3 regions of the Candidatus Pelagibacter sp. PS_02 genome follow, and region 2 is predicted to be linked to each of the others. Evidence: riboswitches for the same ligand, from Rfam matches in the RefSeq annotation. Region 2 holds a riboswitch; each other region holds the start of a gene.
The links. A riboswitch is a leader RNA that binds a small molecule or an ion and turns the genes downstream of it on or off. The one in region 2 is predicted to bind S-adenosylmethionine.
Positions count from the first base shown of each region.

Region 1: it holds a riboswitch for S-adenosylmethionine, as region 2 does, so the genes downstream of both, AC5SL4_RS03205 (O-acetylhomoserine aminocarboxypropyltransferase/cysteine synthase family protein) here and AC5SL4_RS03915 (OsmC family protein) in region 2, are expected to answer to the same signal.
Region 3: it holds a riboswitch for S-adenosylmethionine, as region 2 does, so the genes downstream of both, AC5SL4_RS01790 (homocysteine S-methyltransferase family protein) here and AC5SL4_RS03915 (OsmC family protein) in region 2, are expected to answer to the same signal.

Region 1 is NZ_CM182079.1:614,034-620,149, forward strand. It holds gene argC (N-acetyl-gamma-glutamyl-phosphate reductase) at 1-748, opposite strand, end outside; gene rpsI (30S ribosomal protein S9) at 783-1,232, opposite strand; gene rplM (50S ribosomal protein L13) at 1,234-1,695, opposite strand; SAM riboswitch class V at 1,835-1,903, shown strand; gene AC5SL4_RS03205 (O-acetylhomoserine aminocarboxypropyltransferase/cysteine synthase family protein) at 1,908-3,236, shown strand; gene AC5SL4_RS03210 (COX15/CtaA family protein) at 3,229-4,239, opposite strand; gene AC5SL4_RS03215 (chorismate mutase) at 4,282-4,572, shown strand; gene AC5SL4_RS03220 (50S ribosomal protein L33) at 4,575-4,766, opposite strand; gene AC5SL4_RS03225 (MerR family transcriptional regulator) at 4,768-5,145, opposite strand; gene AC5SL4_RS03230 (HU family DNA-binding protein) at 5,135-5,437, opposite strand; gene plsX (phosphate acyltransferase PlsX) at 5,437-6,116, opposite strand, start outside.
Region 2 is NZ_CM182079.1:734,688-740,803, reverse strand. It holds gene AC5SL4_RS03920 (homocysteine S-methyltransferase family protein) at 1-866, shown strand, start outside; SAM riboswitch class V at 870-934, shown strand; gene AC5SL4_RS03915 (OsmC family protein) at 939-1,490, shown strand; gene AC5SL4_RS03910 (NAD(P)/FAD-dependent oxidoreductase) at 1,608-2,954, shown strand; gene AC5SL4_RS03905 (beta strand repeat-containing protein) at 3,368-6,116, shown strand, end outside.
Region 3 is NZ_CM182079.1:333,443-339,558, reverse strand. It holds gene AC5SL4_RS01805 (molybdenum cofactor synthesis domain-containing protein) at 1-260, opposite strand, end outside; gene AC5SL4_RS01800 (sulfite exporter TauE/SafE family protein) at 279-1,025, shown strand; gene AC5SL4_RS01795 (2OG-Fe(II) oxygenase family protein) at 1,055-1,645, shown strand; SAM riboswitch class V at 1,734-1,797, shown strand; gene AC5SL4_RS01790 (homocysteine S-methyltransferase family protein) at 1,807-2,715, shown strand; gene AC5SL4_RS01785 (DMT family transporter) at 2,708-3,595, opposite strand; gene AC5SL4_RS01780 (YbaK/EbsC family protein) at 3,592-4,071, opposite strand; gene glnA (type I glutamate--ammonia ligase) at 4,218-5,624, shown strand; gene AC5SL4_RS01770 (hypothetical protein) at 5,631-5,801, opposite strand; gene AC5SL4_RS01765 (HesB/IscA family protein) at 5,860-6,116, opposite strand, start outside.

The sequences.
Region 1 (6,116 bases), 120 kb from region 2:
GGTCTAAGTAAATAGTACTAAGTATCCCTCTAAACATTGGTGTTAAATGGGGTGTGAATGTAAAAGAAAATTTCTTTTTAGTGTAGTTTTCGATTTCTTGTTGAATTTCAGAGTTATGTCTATGGAAACCCACACCATAAGCGCTTAAGGATTCATAAAGATTTTTATCCTTATATTTTTTATGCACACCTCTTCCAGCACCAGAGTAACCAGATTTTGAATCTATAATAACATTATCTGTTTTTATTAAATTTTTCTTAACTAATGGAATAAGTGGTAAAAGTATTGATGTTGGGTAGCAACCTGGACATCCAATAATATTAAATTTCTTTAATTTGTCACCATTGATTTCTGGTAATGAATAAATTGATTTTTTAATATTTTTGACAGATCTGTGTTTTTGTTTGTACCATTTTAGATAATTTGATGCTTTATTAAGTCTAAAGTCTGCAGCTAAATCAATTAATATATTGTGTTTTAATAAATCATTTGAAATATCTTGTGCTTCACCATTAGGTAGAGCTGTAAAAACAAGGTCTATGTTTTTTAAAAGTTCTTTATTGTATCTAATAATTTTAGGTAATTTTTTTGAACTTAATGATTTTTCATAACTAGAGATATTTTTTCCAACAGACGTATTACCACAAAGATATTTAATGTTAACATTGCTGTGTTTAACTAATAATTTAATTAATTGAACACCAATATAACCTGTTGATCCAGCAACTAAAACATTAAGCTTAGGCATTTTTTTATTATAACAGTTTAGAGTTAAAAAAGAATTATCTTTTCGAGAATTGGAAGCTTCGTCTTGCTTTTCTACGACCAGGTTTTTTTCTTTCAACTGATCTAGAGTCTCTAGTATTAAGCTTTTCTGTCTTAAGTACTGCTCTATTCTCTGAATCAAATAAGATTAATGCTTTAGCAATACCATGAACCATTGCACCAGCTTGACCTGTGTGACCACCACCTGCTACGCTACATCTTACATCATAATCAGTTGCTTGGTTTATAATCTCAAATGGTCTTGTGATTTGCATTTTGTGACTTCCGCTAGTGAAATACTCATCCATAGTTCTGCCATTAACGTAAATTTTACCTGTACCTTTTTTCACCCAAATTTTTGCAATAGATTTTTTTCTTCTACCGGTTGCGTATTTACTATCTTTAAAATCTAATTTAATTTTAGGTTTTTTTGGAGATACTTTATTTGGTGTAGCTGCTGTTACCATATTAATTTCTTATTAAATTTTTACTGTTTAATTTACCTAGGTCTAAAAGTTTTGGGTTTTGTGCTGCATGAGGGTGTTCTTCACCAGCATAAATTTTTACTTTAGTTAACTGTTTTCTTCCTAGAACTCCCCCAGGTAACATTCTTTTAATAGCTAATTTTAATGTCTCGCCAGGTTTATTTTTTTCTAATAACTTTTCAGGAGTAATTTCTTTAATTCCACCTGGATGACCAGTATGTCTATAATATTTTTTATCTTTAAATTTTTTTCCTGTGAACTTTGCTTGTTCAACATTTTTAACAACAACAAAATCACCATCATCCATATGAGGTGTAAAAGTTGTTTTATTTTTTCCTCTAATAATCATAGCAATAATAGAAGCTAATCTGCCAACTACAGCATTTTTAGCATCTATCTCAAACCAGTTACTGTTTAAATCACCACTTTTTAGAAATTTTGTCATTGTGCGAGGATTAATACTATTATTAGATATAATGTCAATTTTATATTTCCCTTGCAATATCTTGCTTAAATGATATTTCTATATAGCCGATTTGTTCCTATTGCAGGCTAGTTATTGCTAAAAAGGATTTTTTACCCACATTATCGGTAGGCGCATTTGAACTGTATTGTACGCCTTGCATAAAGCAAAAGTACTAAAAAAGGAGTATTAAGATGAGTACAAAAAGACAAAACCCTGAGACTATAGCTATACATGGTGGTGATTATAGAAGTGATCCAACAACCAAAGCAGTAGCAGTTCCAATTTATAGAACAACATCGTATCAATTTGATAGTACTGAACATGCTGCGAATTTGTTTGCTCTTAAGGAATTTGGAAATATTTATACAAGAATAATGAATCCAACAAATGATGCTCTTGAAAAAAGAGTTGCTTCATTAGAAGGAGGATTAGCCTGTTTAACAGTAGCATCTGGACAAACTGCATCAACTTTTGCAATTTTAAACGTTGCACAAGCCGGAGATAATATAGTCAGCTCTACGGATTTATATGGAGGTACTATTTCGTTATTCACACATACATTAAGTAAACTTGGTATTGAAGTTAGATATGCAGACCCTTCTGACCCAAAAAACTTTGAAAAAGCTGTTGATGATAAAACTAGAGCTTTTTATGGTGAGACTTTACCAAATCCTTATTTGAGAGTTTTTCCAATTAAAGAAGTTTCTGATATTGGTAAAAAATACAATATACCATTAATAATGGACAACACAGCTGCCCCTGTAATTTGCAAACCTTTAGAACATGGTGCTGCTGTAGTAGTTTATTCATTAACAAAATATATAGGTGGTCACGGTACAGTTGTGGGTGGAGCTTTAGTTGATGGAGGTAATTTTGATTGGACAGCTGATCCCAAAAGACAACCTTTATTTAACGAACCTGACGCAAGTTACGGTGGAGCTATATGGGGAAAAGTGGTTCCAGAATTAACTGGGGCTAATGTTTCTTTTGCAGTAAGAGCGCGGGTTACATTACTAAGAGATCTTGGTTCTGCCCTATCACCTGACAATGCATTTGGAATTATTCAAGGGCTTGAAACAGTTGCTCTTAGAATGAAACAACACTGCTCAAATGCATCAAAAGTTGTTGACTATTTAAAGAAAAATAAAGAAGTAACAAGAGTAATCTATCCAACAGAACATGAAGGTAAAATTGCTGATCGTGCTAAAAAATACCTTAATGAAGGAAATGGTGGTTTAGTTGGTATTGAGCTCAAAGGTGGTATTGAAGCAGGTAAGAGATTTATCGAGTCTTTAAAAATGTTTTATCATGTTGCAAATATTGGAGATGCAAGAAGTTTAGCAATTCATCCTGCAACAACAACACATAGTCAGTTAACAGAAAAAGAATTGTTAGCCTCAGGTGTAACTCCTGGATACGTAAGATTATGTATTGGTATTGAGCATATAGATGACATTATTGAGGATTTAGACCAAGCTTTAAATAAATCTTCTAAAGGAAATTTGAAAGCAGTTAGTTAGAGTTTTTATATAATATCAAAAAATAAGAACTCAAAACTAATATTGAACCTAGCTGGTGTAGTGAAGCGTATGTAATCTCTACACCAGAAATCAAAGTTATAATTCCTAAAAAAATTTGAAACAAGATAGCAACATCAAAAAATAATACATATTTAAAATCATATTGTTTTTTAAAATAGATAAAATTTAAAATGATTATAAAAAATAGAAGCAAATATGCAGTTGATCTATGCAAAAATTGAATAATTGATGGGTTGTTAAATAATTGAGTAGTAATTAAATCACCATAACTAACATCATTTGGAAAAAAACTACCATTCATATCAGGCCATGAATTATAGATGAGACCACCATCTAAACCTGATAAGAAAGCACCCAATACAATCTGCAAAACTATCAATTTAAGTATGAATAATAAAAATAAATTTGGAATTTTATTTTCAAATTTTTTAATTTTATGAATATCTAAAATATACCAAAAAATTAAACATAAAATAAATAAAGCCAAAGATAAATGAATGCTAAGTCTAAAGTGACTAACGTCATTATTTTCAATTAATCCACTAGATACCATATACCAACCGATGAACCCCTGAAGACACACAAGGAAAAAAATCCAATAATATTTATTAGAATAATGCAGAGTTTTTTTAAAATAGAGAGTAAAGAAAAGCAAAGGCACTAAAGTAAACAAACCTACAAATCTTGCTAACAATCTATGAGCATACTCCCAATAAAAAATAACTTTAAATTCATCTAAGGACATGCCGTAGTTAATATTTTTATATTCAGGAATTTTTTTGTATTCTGTGAAATAAAAATTCCACTCATTAATATTCATAGGTGGGAGTATTCCAGTAAAAAGCTCCCAAGCTGTGATTGATAAACCAGAGTCTGTTAATCTAGTAAGACCACCGACAGCTACCATAAGAACAATTAATGAAAATAAAGTTATTAACCACAATTTTAAATATTTTATATAGTTGTCGCTATTTACAAACATAAATTATACTTATAATAATTATCTTAATAACCAATTGAATAAATGTCGCCTACAAATAAAAAAAAACTAAATCAGATTAGAATTAAGCTTGATAAACTTGATAATGATTTACTTAAATTAATCAAAAAAAGATCTTCATTAGTCAATGAAGTGCTAAAAGTAAAAATCCATAAAAAAGAAATAATTGATCAAAAAAGGATCAATTTTATACTTAAAAAAATTAAAAAAAAATCAATACAAACTAATATTGACCCAAAAATCACTAATAGAATTTGGAAAAATATGATTTGGTCTTTTATTGATTACGAAAAAAGAAATTTTAGAAAAAAATAGTACTATTTACTGTGTGGAGGTAATTTTTTTTCCACAAACATTTCATGTTTTCTTGTAGAAGGGTTATATTTCTTTGCAGACAATTTAACTTTAGCTTTTTCACCACCCGCAGGTTTTTTAACATAATAAAAAAAAGGACTATCAGGTTTAGCCTCTGGTACTAATCTAACTTTAACGTGCGTTTTTTTTGCCATTTTATTTTAAACTTTTTATTTTTTTTATTAAATCAGAAATCTTCTTAAGTTTATTTTTTAAATTATAATCAGCATTTATAGAATTATTTGGTAATTCGTCAAGTTTTAATGATTTATCAGAATTAAGAACTTTTTTAACACCAATAATTGTCATTCCTTGATCTTTGAGTAGATATTTAACTTTTTTTAAAACCTCAATAGTATCATTATTATAATATCTTCTATTACCATTTAAAATTTTTGGCTTAATTTGCTTAAATTCCTTCTCCCAAAATCGAATAGTATGAGTACTCAAGGTTCCTTTTTTTTTGTTTACAAGACCAAGAATTTTAGCAACCTCACCTATTGACTTATAAGCATCACTATTTTTATGAATCATTCTTAGAATTTACCAAATCTTTAAATTCCTTAGAAGCTTTAAATAAAACAACATCTCTATTAGATATAGTTGTTTGTTCTTTTGTTTTGGGATTTCGTCCAATTCTACTTTTTTTTGCCCTTATAGAAAAAGTACCAAATTTAGAGAGCTTTAATTTTTTTTCTATTTTTAAATTGTCCACTATTGTAATTAGAAAATCATCAATTAAATTTTCAGATATATTTTTTGAAAAACCAATTTGCATATAAATTGAATTTATAAGATCTTTTTTTGTTAAGTTAGTTCTTTTCATTAACTTATGTTGTTTCTTATTTTTTCTATTAAATTTCCAGTGACAATTCTAGTGCAAACACTTAATGAGTTTGAAAAACCTATATAATCTGTTCCACCATGGCTTTTAATAACAGGAGAATCTAAACCTATGAAAATTGCACCATTATAAAGTCTTGGATCTAATCTTTCTTTAAATTTTTTTAAATTTGAAATATTTAGTAAAGATGAAATTTTACCAATAATATTACCTGTCATGGCTTTCTTTAATTCACTGGTAATAAAATTTGCAGTACCTTCGGCTGTCTTCAAAGCAATATTCCCAGTAAATCCATCTGCAACGATAACATTTACATCGCCATTCATTAACTGATTACCTTCTATATAACCCTTAAAATCAAAGTCAGTGTTATTTCTTTGATTTAATTGTTGGTAAGTTTCTTTGATAGTCTCATTACCTTTAATTTCTTCAGACCCTATATTTAATAAAGCAACTTTAGCGGTATCATCAGGATATAACGATTTAAATAACGAAGATCCCATTATAGAAAAATCAATTAAATTTTTTGGACTACATTCGATATTAGCTCCTAAATCTAACACTACACTCATATTCTTTTTATTTGGCCATAAAGCAGAAAGAGCTGGTTTATCAATGTTTTCAATCATCTTTAGATTAAGTTTTGAAATAACAAGTAATG
Region 2 (6,116 bases):
TTACTTATAATGGACACAGAGAAAAAATGCGTGTTATTGGTAAAGAAGAACTTCTTGAACCACTAAATCGTTCAGCATTAAAAATTGCTAAAAAAGTAGCATTAGATACTCCTAAAGGATCAAAACCAAATTTGATGGCAGGTAATATTTCAAATTCAAATATCTGGAAACATAATGATCCACAATCTCAAAAAGAAGTTGAAGGAATGTTTACAGAAATGATTGGTTGGGCCGTTGAAGAAGGTGCTGATATGTTAATTGGTGAAACTTTTTATTATGCTGAAGAAGCTTTTAAAGCTTTAGAGATAATGAAAAAAACAGGTTTACCAACTGTATTAACCATATCTCCAATGGGTGAAAATAAAATGAGAGATGGAAAATCCGTTGTTGATACCTGTAAAGAGCTAGAGCAATTAGGGGCTGATGTTGTTGGTTTAAATTGTTTTAGAGGACCTGCTACTATGTTTCCTTTTTTAAAAGAAATTAGAAAAGCAGTTAAATGCCATGTTGGAGCTTTACCTATTCCTTATAGAACCAGTGAAGATTACCCAACATTTTTTAATCTACCGGACAGAAGTAATTGTGCATGTCCATCGCCTCATGGAAGAACGTTTCCAACAGCATTGGACCCACATTTTTGTAATAGATATGAAATAGGTAAATTTGCAAAAGACGCTTATGCCCTAGGCATTAATTACCTTGGAGTATGTTGTGGAGCAAACCCAATGTTGATTAGGGAAGTTGCTGAATCAATTGGTTTAACTGTTCCAGCAAGTAAATATCGAGAGAACATGGAAAATCATTTTATGTATGGAAAAAATAAAAGAATTCCAAAACATATGACTGAATATGGAGACAAAGCGTAAATAAATTAAGAAGGGCATTTAACTAAATTGTGCGCCTGACATATGTCGAAGCACTAAAACAGGAGAAAAAAAATGAGTAACAATCTAAAAGAAACAATCAGTAATCTACAGAAGGATTTTACAGCCAACCCCAAAAATGCTTTGGTCCAATATGAAAGCAATTCAATTCTTAAGGAAGGACTTCAATCTGTAGTCACTCTTAGAGAGCATAAATTAGTTGTTGATGAACCCAAAAGTTTTGGTGGAAAAGATGAGGGACCCAGCCCAGTAGAGTTAATATTAGCAGCGTTAGCAACGTGTCAGGAGATAACCTATAAAGCATTTGCTACAGCAGCGGGTATTAATATTGAGAGTGTTAGTGTTAAATTAAAAGGTGAATTAGATCTTCAGGGTTTTTTAGCTTTAAATAAAAACACTAGACCTGGCTTTCAATCCATCTCTGGTACTGTTGATATTAAATCTTCATCACCTAAAGCAGAAATAGATAAATTGATTGATACGGTAAATACACATTGCCCGGTATTAGATATTTTATCAAAAGGAGTTCCTATTAAATTGTTTCAAAAGGTTTCTTCAAGTTCTAATAATAAAGAGCACATAGAGCAAAGAGCAAGTGCTGCTTAACTAATCTAATTTAAGCCCTATGAAAATAGGGCTTAAGTCTTTTAAGTTCATTTCAAATCCTAAAAAATTAGAAGTTTGACTAGAATTAAGTATTAATTGCGTGCTAGGGTCTTGTTAATGAAAAATATTTATCATTCTGATATTTATCAATTTAACACCCCAGTTAGTAGTTATTGGGAAGATCATTCAAGCGAAAATTTAAATCTAGATAAACTTAATAAAGATGTCAGCTCAGAAATTGTTGTAATAGGTGGAGGGTACACAGGTTTATCCTGTGCAATTAATTTAATAGAAAATCATAATTTAGAGGTCATTTTAGTTGAAGCTGGAAAAATAGGTTGGGGGGCTTCATCTCGTAATGCAGGTTTCTGTTCTCTACCGCCAAGTAAGATGTCTTTTAAAAAGATGCAATCTATTTACGGCAATGATGAAACTAAAAAGTTCTTTAAAAACTCTGTTGAAGGCTCAAATTATACAAAAGATATTATACAAGAATATAATATTGATTGTGATGTAACGGGGGATAGTAATTACGTTGTAGCCCATCATCCAAATAAGTTTAAAGATATTAAAGAACAAGCCAAAGCTTACAAAGAAGAGTTTGGCATTGAAACTGAAATTTATTCAAAAGAAGACTTTGATAAAATTGGCCATGGGGGCACAGAGCAATTTGGAGCCTTTTCATATAAACCTGGTTTTGCAATCAATCCTCTTAAGTTTGTTAATGGCATTGCAAAATACGCTTTATCTAAACAATTAAAAATCTTCGAGCACACCAAAGTTGATAAAATTGATAAAGATAAGGGTGCTTATATTTTAAGGACTAAAGAAGGATCTATTCGTTCAAAAAAAATAGTCGTTGCAACAAATGGGTTCTACCAAGAAGGTTTAATCCCAGAGATGAATTCAAGAATTTTACCAGTAATTTCAAATATTATTGTCACCAGAGTCTTAACGAAGCAAGAAATTGACCAACATAATTTTACAACATTTTCACCAATAGCTAATACTAAAAATCTTTTATATTATTATCGAAAGTTACCTGACAACCGAATTTTATTTGGCACTAGAGGGGATTTAAGTGGCAGTGATCAATCTAATTTAAATATGTCTAAGAAAATGGAAAAGTTTTTAAAAGATATTTTTCCTAAATGGAAAGACATTAATATTGATTATAATTGGCGGGGATTAATTGCTTTATCTCAAAAATTAACTCCCTCCATTGGTAAAATTGATAATGAAGAGATTTATTATGGATTTGGCTATAATGGGGTTGGAGTGAGTGCTGCTCCTTGGACTGGAAAACAATTGTCTAAGTTAGTATTATCAAACAGTAAAGAGTTAGATATTTCAAAAATTTATAAAGGATTGCCTAAGAAATTTATCTTCCCTAAGTTAAGAACATTTTATTTTAGATTAGCGGTGTGGTTTTATATAATTAAAGACAGATTTAATATTAACTAATTCCATTACCTAGACACCTGATTAGAGGTTTCGCAATATTGAGTTATGAAACTCGCTATGAGTGAAGCTGATAAAAAAAATAGCATTTTATATTTATAAATTTATTTTAAATAATATTTGTTAAAGGTAGCTTTTGTTGCTACCTCAAGTTGATTTATTAATCATCACAAACTAAACGATAAGTTTTTATTAAACTTATTTCCGTGAAATTTTTCTTAAATTGCATCATTTGGTAAATTAATTTAAAATATTATTTGTAATCTTAATAAAATTCAAAAAAAAATGAAACAAACTGCAATTATGTCATATTGGTTAAGTGCTACAACCAAGTGCACATCTATGGGCATGGGAAATCAAAAAGGTTGGTTTTCAAATTTAAACCATGCCCCACCCAAAATACAAGTTAAGAAAATATGAAACGACTAAAAAGTTTTTTAACTTGGTTATTTATCTATCTCCTTAGTATTGGAAATCCATACACCTATTCATTTGCCGATATTGCAGCAACAACACTTCCAACTGGTGGAAATGTAATTAGTGGAAACGTAACAATTTCAATACCAGAAGTTGGAAAGATGGATGTAAATCAAACATCTAATCAAGGAATAGTGAATTGGGATACTTTTAATGTAGGTTCAAGTGCATCAGTACATTTTAATCAACCAACCTCAAGATCAAGTATTTTAAATAATGTATTAAGTGGTCAATCAATCATCAATGGATCTATTTTTTCTAATGGTCGTCTAATTTTAGTAAACCCAACTGGAATTTTAACTGGACCTACGTCTGCAATTAGATCTGAGGGTGCAATTTTATCAACTTTAAATTTAACTAATCAAAATTATTTAAATAGCACTTATAACTTTTCAACTAACAATAATTCAACTTTAATAAACGAAGGTAACATAGAGGGTGAGTATGTTGCTTTGCTTTCTCCAATAATTACTAATAAAGGAACTATTAATACAAATGTTGCAACAAGCCTTGCTGCTGGAGATAATCTAAAATTAAGTATAAGTGATAGCAATCTTTTAACGGTATCAGTCAATCCTTCAAAACTTAAAACTTTAGTTAAAAATGAGGGAAATATTAAAACACAAAATGGAATTGTGACTTTAAAAACAGATGTAGCTCAATCTGTTGTTGATCAAGTAATTAAAACTGAAAATGCCAAAGCAGATGGTTTAATATCAGAGAATGGAATTGTTAAATTAGTTACTAATACTGGAGCAATTACAGCCAAAGATATTAAAATTGATGCAGGTTCAAATGGTGCTTCAACAATTTCAGGTACATTAAATTCTAACTCTGACACTTCAAATAGTGGCTCAGTAGAAGTAACTGCAAAAGAAATTGATATCAATACTGCAACAATATCAGCTGATGGTAAAACAGGGGGAGGAAAAGTTTTAATTGGTGGAGATTGGCAAGGTTCAGGTGATTTACTTCAAGCAACATATCTAAATATTGATTCAAATTCTAAAATCACAGCAAACGCCTTAACAAGTGGATCAGGTGGAACAATTGTAGCATGGTCTGATATAAAAAATTCAAATTCACTCACAACAGTAAGCGGAACATTAGAAGCTAAAGGTATCGATGGCAGTGGTGGTCAAATTGAAACTTCTGGAGCAGATCTTGATATTAATGGAATTAGAGTTAATACCAGTTCTGTTAGCGGAAGTTATGGAAATTGGTTAGTTGATCCAACTGATTTAACAATCGGATCATCAGAAGCCTCTACTTATGCCTCTAACTTAGCAAGTACGGATGTAACGTTAACAGCAGATAACACAATCACTTTAAATAATAATATTTCTTACTCAGGATCTAGAAATTCTACTTTAACATTTGATGCTACAACCACGGTTTTGAATGCAAATATTACATCTTCTAATGGAACTTTATCTATTGATATAAATACAATTTTAGAAATTGGAGCAACCAATACGACATTTACCACAAACGGAGGTAATGTAGATATTAGTGGTGTTATTCGAGCTGTTACTGGAGAAAATAGTAATAATTTTACAATTAATGCTGGCACGGGAAATGTCACTTTTTCATCTAATGTAGTTAAACAAGTAGGTGATTATTCTGCAGGATTTGCTCAAGGTAATTTTACATCAATAAGTGATTTAGATTTTAGTGGTACTTTCTTGAACGCGATTAACATAGCTGGAACAGCAACCACTATAGGTGATGTGACATTTCAAGATGGTCGCGCATCTAATAATACCTCAAATGCAAATGAGTCATTCCAACATGAAATCCAAAATTGGAATTCAAGAAATTATGGCAACACAGGTTTGAATAACATAATGAAGGGTATTAGATGGTCTGGTGGAACGGGACATTCTCCTTATGTCCAATTTACAAATGCTACAGCTGGCCAAAAATATAAGATTCAAGCTTTATTTAAAGAACAAAATTATAATAGATATTTTGATGTCTATGTAGATGGAACAAAAATTGTAGATGATTTTAGACCTTTAGATGCTGGAAGCACCAGTGTTAATCGAGGAAGATATTTGACCTATCAATTTGAGGCAGCGTCAACAAATGTAATGTTTAGATTATCAGGAAGAACTGCTGAAAATAGTGGAGGGAGATTACATGGCAATGACGTTAATCCAATTTTGAATGCGATATCAATTGAAGCAGTAGATGCAGGTGCCGCAATAAACAATTTATCTATAACTGCAAATCAGTTTAGCGCTCAAGCTATAGAAGTTGGTGGAGATTTGACAGTAACAAACTCTGGTGGCTCAACTATTTCAGGAGTGATTAGTGGAGATACTGCTTTAGTTAAAGCTGGAACTTCAAGATTAACCACTTCAGCAAATAATACCTATACAGGAGGCACAACAGTTAGCGCTGGTACATTATTTGGTGGTGCCGCAAGTAGATCAAATAATGTTTTTGGAACAGGATCAATCTCAGTTGCAAGTGGTGCAACGCTTTGGATTGATCGAAGTGATGATGGCGCTTTAACTAATGCACTAACTTTAAATGGCGGAACACTTCGTGGAACAAATGGTTTTGGTCAGTATTGGGATGGAAATATTACTTTAGGAGCACACTCAACTATCAAAGCTGATAATAATTTAATTATTGATGGAGTAATTAGTGGAAGCAGTAAAAATTTAACTAAAACTGGAA
Region 3 (6,116 bases), 400 kb from region 2:
GCTATCTCGTTTACTGCCTCTGGTGTAATATCTCGACCTGTAAGCCCAGTGCCCCCTGTTGTAATTACAACATCTATTTCTGATTGATTAATCCAATCTTTAAGGATTTTAATGATGTCATCTTTGTTATCTTTACAAATTTTTCTATCTATTAATTTATGTTTAGCCTCTTCTATTTTTTTTACTAAGATCGCACCAGACTTATCGTTCTCAAAAGTTCTGGTGTCCGTAACAGTTAAAAGTGCTATATTTACAATCATAAATTTAAAATAATTATTATGATTATATTATCATTTTTATTTCTTCTAACAGCAACTTTATATTCAAGTGTTGGCTTTGGTGGTGGCTCTACCTATCTAGCCCTTCTATTAATTTGGGATATTCCTTACTTGATCTTTCCTGTAATTGCTCTCTTTTGTAATATTATTGTCGTATCAGGAAATTGTATAAATTATATTAAAGCTGGAAATATTAATTTTAAGATCCTTACCCCATATTTGATATCATCTGTGCCACTTGCATTCATAGGAGGATCTTTATCAGTAGATAAAGAAATTTTTGAAATTTTACTTTTTTTAGTCTTAGCACTAGCAGGAGTTCTACTTCTCATGAAATTTCAATCTTTTGATCAAAAAATTGAATTTTATAACAAGATACCAAAAATATTATCGATATTAATTGGTGCATCTATTGGATTTGTGTCTGGTGTGGTTGGAATTGGTGGTGGAATTTTCTTAAGCCCTATATTGTTATTAATTAGAGTAGATAAAGCAAAAAACATTGCAACAGCAGCATCATTATTCATACTGATTAATTCTTTATCAGGACTTGCTGGCCAATTTACAAAGGCATCAACAATAAATGGAATTTATGATTATTGGCCATTATTTCTGTTTGTTTTAATAGGCGGCCAGCTTGGAAACTATTTAAATCTTAAAATTTTTCCTGCAAGAATATTAGCTCTAGTGACATCGGGACTTGTCATATTTGTCGCTATTCGAATGGGACTGAAGTTGTTTGCATAACAGAAGTATTAAATTATTATAGAAAGATTATGAAAACATTTAGAGCATTTGGACCCACTATAGGAAAAACAAAGTTATCCAAAAAAATTATTACTATATTAAATAATCACATTGATAAGTCTCAATTATCTAAAAAAAATGATTATAGCCCTAAACTTGCAAGTCAAATTAAGAATGAAATTAAGATACCTAAAACTTTAATTAATAAGAATTTGTCTAAAGAATTAATAAAAAATATTAAAGTTTACCTTGATAAGTCAGGTGTTAAAAAAATTAAAGAAATTAAGATAATAAATCTATGGGTGGTTAGGCAATTAAAAAATGAATATAATCCAATTCATTATCATGAAGGACAACTGTCAGGTGTTGGCTATCTTAAAATCCCAAAAGATATGAATCAAAATAAATTAGTTAAGAATAAAAAGATTAAAACTAATGGAACTATTGATTTTATTAATGGTCAAAAAAACTTTTTAAGTAAAAGTATCTATAATTTAAACCCTAAATTAGGAGATCTATTGATTTTTCCAAATTATTTAATGCACACAGCTTATCCATTTAACGTTGATGGTGAGAGAAGATCCTTCTCATTTAATGCTAAAATATTATTCAAGAAGTGATTTACTAATCAGTCTAATAGATATATAAATATTTTACCGATTTGATCCATATTGCAGGTACTAACTGCTAAAAAGGAAATCATTATATAATTGGTAAAGGTAGTTGAACTGTATTGTGCACCTGGCATAGAGCCAAAGCACTAAAAAAGTAAGGAATAAAAATGGATATTAATTTTTTTAAAACAACACGAATTTTAGATGGTGGTATGGGACAAGAATTGTTGGCTCGTGGTATGAAGCCAAACGGCACATTGTGGAGTGCAAATGCTGTTTTAAAAGAAGAATACCATCAACTCTTACTAGACACACATTTAGACTTTATTAAAGCGGGTGCTGAAGTTATTGTTACAGCAACCTTTACTACTAGACGAATAAGATTACGTGATAATAAAATTGAAGATAAGTTTGAATACTTAAACAAAAAAGCTGGTGAAATAGCTCAGAAAGCTAAAGAACAACATCCTAATGTGTTAATTGCAGGCGGTCTTCCACCTCAATATTTAACATACGAAGAAGATACAAGACCAGATGATGAAATTAAGCAAAACTTTTATGATCAAGCAAAATTATTAGATCCTTATATTGATTTTTTTTACTTAGATGTTTTGTCTAGTGTAAAAGAGTTTAAATTAGCAATTGAAGCAATTAAAGAATTTAATAAGCCATACTTAATAGGTGCTCACATTTCTGAGGGAATAAATCTTCCAAGTGGTGAAAAAATATCAGATATTATTAACAATATTAATCATAATAATTTACTAGGATTAATTTTATCCTGTGTTTCTCCTGAAAACTTTTATGAAAATTTAGAAGAAGTAAAAAATTTAGGTGTTCCGTTTGGATTTAAGCTTAATGCTTTTGTGACAACTAATCCTAAAGATGGTTATACTAATAGTTATAATGTCAGTAAAACTGGTAACCCAAATGAATTTTTGGGTCAAAGAAAAGATTTAACACCCGAATTGATGGCAAATTTTGTTAAAAAATTTAAAAATGCTGGTGCTACTATTTTAGGTGGATGTTGCGAAACAAGACCATCTCATATTAAAGAAATGGTTCAGTTTAAGTAGTTTTTTTTTGATCTGCTTTTTTAACAAAGTAAATTCCAACAACAACTGCTAATAAAGATAATAAAATTTTAGGTGTTATTATTTCTTTTAAAAAAATATAACTCAATATAGTACCGAATATTGGAATTAAGTAAGAGACTTGTGATTGAAATATAAGACCATTATCTTTTAGAATTTTAAATCTTAGCAACCAAGCAACACCTGTTGAAACCATTCCTAAATAAACTACTGATATTGTAGATTCAATGCTTGGAATTAAATTCCATGGTTTTTCAATAAAATAAACAAATGGTATTAAGATTAGGACGGCCCAAATTAATATAGAACCTGTTACATTTTCATTCTTTTTCTTACTAATTTTAAGAGTTAAAACTCCTCCAATCACATAACAAGTTGACCCAAGTAATATTAATAACGCAGAAATAAAATTACTATCATTTATTAATAGATTATCTGAAAACAAATAAATAATTCCTGAAAAACCAATTAGTATTCCAAAAGTTTTAACTAAATTGAACTTTTCGTTTTTTGTATAAAAGTGACCCAATATTGTTGAACTCAAGGGTGTTGTTGACATTAAGATTGCTGCCAAATTACTTTGTACAGATTTCACACCGTAAGCTATTAAGAAAAAAGGTAATACTAAATTGACAAAACCTATTATAGCAAACCAATACCAATCTTTGGAAAATGCTTCTATCTTAATTTTTTTATAAAAGCATAATAATAATACTGGAATTGCTCCAAAAAAAACTCTCAAGAATGCAATTGTAATTGGTCCAAAAGATTCTGTTGCAATTTTGATATTAAAAAAAGCTGATGCCCATATTAAAGCTAAAACTACTAATAATGTATAATCAATTAACCTAGGTTGTCTCATTCAATTATATCTTCAACATTTCCATTCGTAATTTTTTGAATACCGTTATAGTTTATTTTAAATACACAGTTTGGATGTCCTGCTGCTGCAAACAATTCATTAAACCTTTCTAAAGAATTGTCTATTATAATTTCAATTTTTTCTAAATGCCCAACAGGTGAGACACCCCCTATTGTATAGCCAGTTTGTGTCTTAACTTCTTCTGGTGATGCCATTGAAATATCTTTTTTATCTTTAACTTTTTTTAGTTTATTTAATGAACACCTCTTATCGCCTGCTACTAAGCATAATATAAAAGTATTTTCCGCTTTAAATAATAAGCTTTTGACAATTGCACCTACATCACAAGCTAAAGCTGTTGCTGCATCCTGTGCTGTTCTTGCTGAATTTTCTAAAACTATTACCTCTAAGGATTGGTCAAAGTTTTTAAGAAATTTTTCAGCTCTTTTAACAGGTTCTTTATCTAATAAGCTCATATTTCAACTAATAATTGATTGATAATTTAACAAATAATGTTGTAATTCATATGTAAAAAACGCATAGGTGATATTTATTATTCAAGCAATATTATTAAAGAAACATTTGTTATTAATTGACCACAAAATTTAAAAAAGGAGAAACTATGACTGCTGCCAATGTTCTAAAATTCATGAAGGAAAAAGAAGTTGAATTTGTTGATTTAAGATTTACTGACCCTCGAGGAAAACTTCAACATTTAACAATGGATCACACTATCGTTGATGAAGAAATGTTAAATGAAGGTGTATTTTTTGATGGTTCATCTATTGCTGGTTGGAAGGCAATTAACGAGTCTGACATGATTTTAATACCTGATACTTCTAGAATGATTATGGACCCTTTTACATCTCATAATACTCTAATCCTTTTTTGTGATATTTTAGATGCTGTTAAAAGATCTCCTTATGAGAGAGACCCAAGAGGAACTGCTAAAAAAGCAGAAGCATATTTAAAAAAATCTGGCATTGGTGATAAAGCCTTTTTTGGTCCTGAACCTGAATTTTTTGTTTTTGATGATGTTAGAATTAATAATGATCCAAACAACACTGGTTTTAAAATAGATAGTAAAGAAGGTCCTTATAATTCTGGAACAGAGTATGCAAATGGAAATATGGGTCATAGACCTCCAGTAAAAGGTGGTTACTTTCCAGTCCCTCCAGTTGATAGTGAACAAGATATGAGAGGTGAATACTTAAAAAGTTTAAAAGAGGTAGGTATTAAAGTTGAAAAACATCACCATGAAGTAGCACCAAGTCAACATGAACTTGGTATGTACTTTGGAACACTTGTTGATCAAGCTGATAATGTTCAATTATATAAATATGTAGTTCAAATGGTTACACATTCATTTGGAAAAACAGCAACTTTTATGCCAAAGCCGATTGCAGGAGATAACGGTTCAGGTATGCACATTCATCAATCAATTTGGAAAGACGACAAACCAGTTTTTTCTGGTGATGCTTATGCAGGGTTATCTGAAACAGCACTTCACTATATTGGTGGAATTTTAAAACATGCAAAAGCAATTAATGCTTTTTCAAATGCTACAACAAATAGTTATAAAAGATTAATTCCAGGTTTTGAAGCCCCTGTTCTGCTTGCTTACTCTGCAAGAAATAGATCTGCTTCATGTCGTATACCAATTTCATTAAGTAAAAATGGTGCAAGATGTGAAATAAGATTTCCTGATGCTTCAGGAAATCCATATTTAACTTTTGCTGCTATGCTTATGGCTGGTTTAGACGGAATTAAAAATAAAATACATCCAGGCGAATCTTTTGATAAAGATCTTTATGAATTACCTCCCGAAGAAGTTAAAAACATTCCAACTGTTTGTGGATCATTAAGAGAAGCAATGGAAAGTTTAGATAAAGATAGAGAATTTTTAACTGAAGGTGGTGTATTTACTGATGATCAAATTGATGCTTACATTGCATTAAAATTTGAAGAGATACATAGATTTGAACACGCACCTCATCCTGTAGAGTTTGAGATGTATTACAGCAGCTAAGACTAATTACTGTCTAGTTGTTGCGATTGTATCTTTGTTAATTCCTTTTTTGACAACGTAATCCTGTGTGCCATTAGCACCAGTGTTTACTTCTTTTCTAAGAGTCTTGAAAAAAGTTCTTTCTTTCAGTGACTTTTCTAGAGATTTAACAAGATTTTTAAATTCAAATTTATTCATAACTAATTGATACCATAGATATGTGATATTTGCAATACTGATATGCGTTTAGGTAATGTTATACTTTAAATGACTCGCCACAACCACAACGTTCAGATTCATTGGGATTATTGAATACGAATGATGATGAAAATTCTTCTTTTTTATAGTCCATTTCAGTGCCTAATAAGTACATAACAGCTGCAGCATCAACAAAAACCTTAACACCCTTATCTTCAATTATTTCATCTGAAGGATTTATTTCTTTTGCATATTCCATTACATAAGACATGCCAGCACAACCACCAGATTTAACTGCAACTCTAACACCAATTG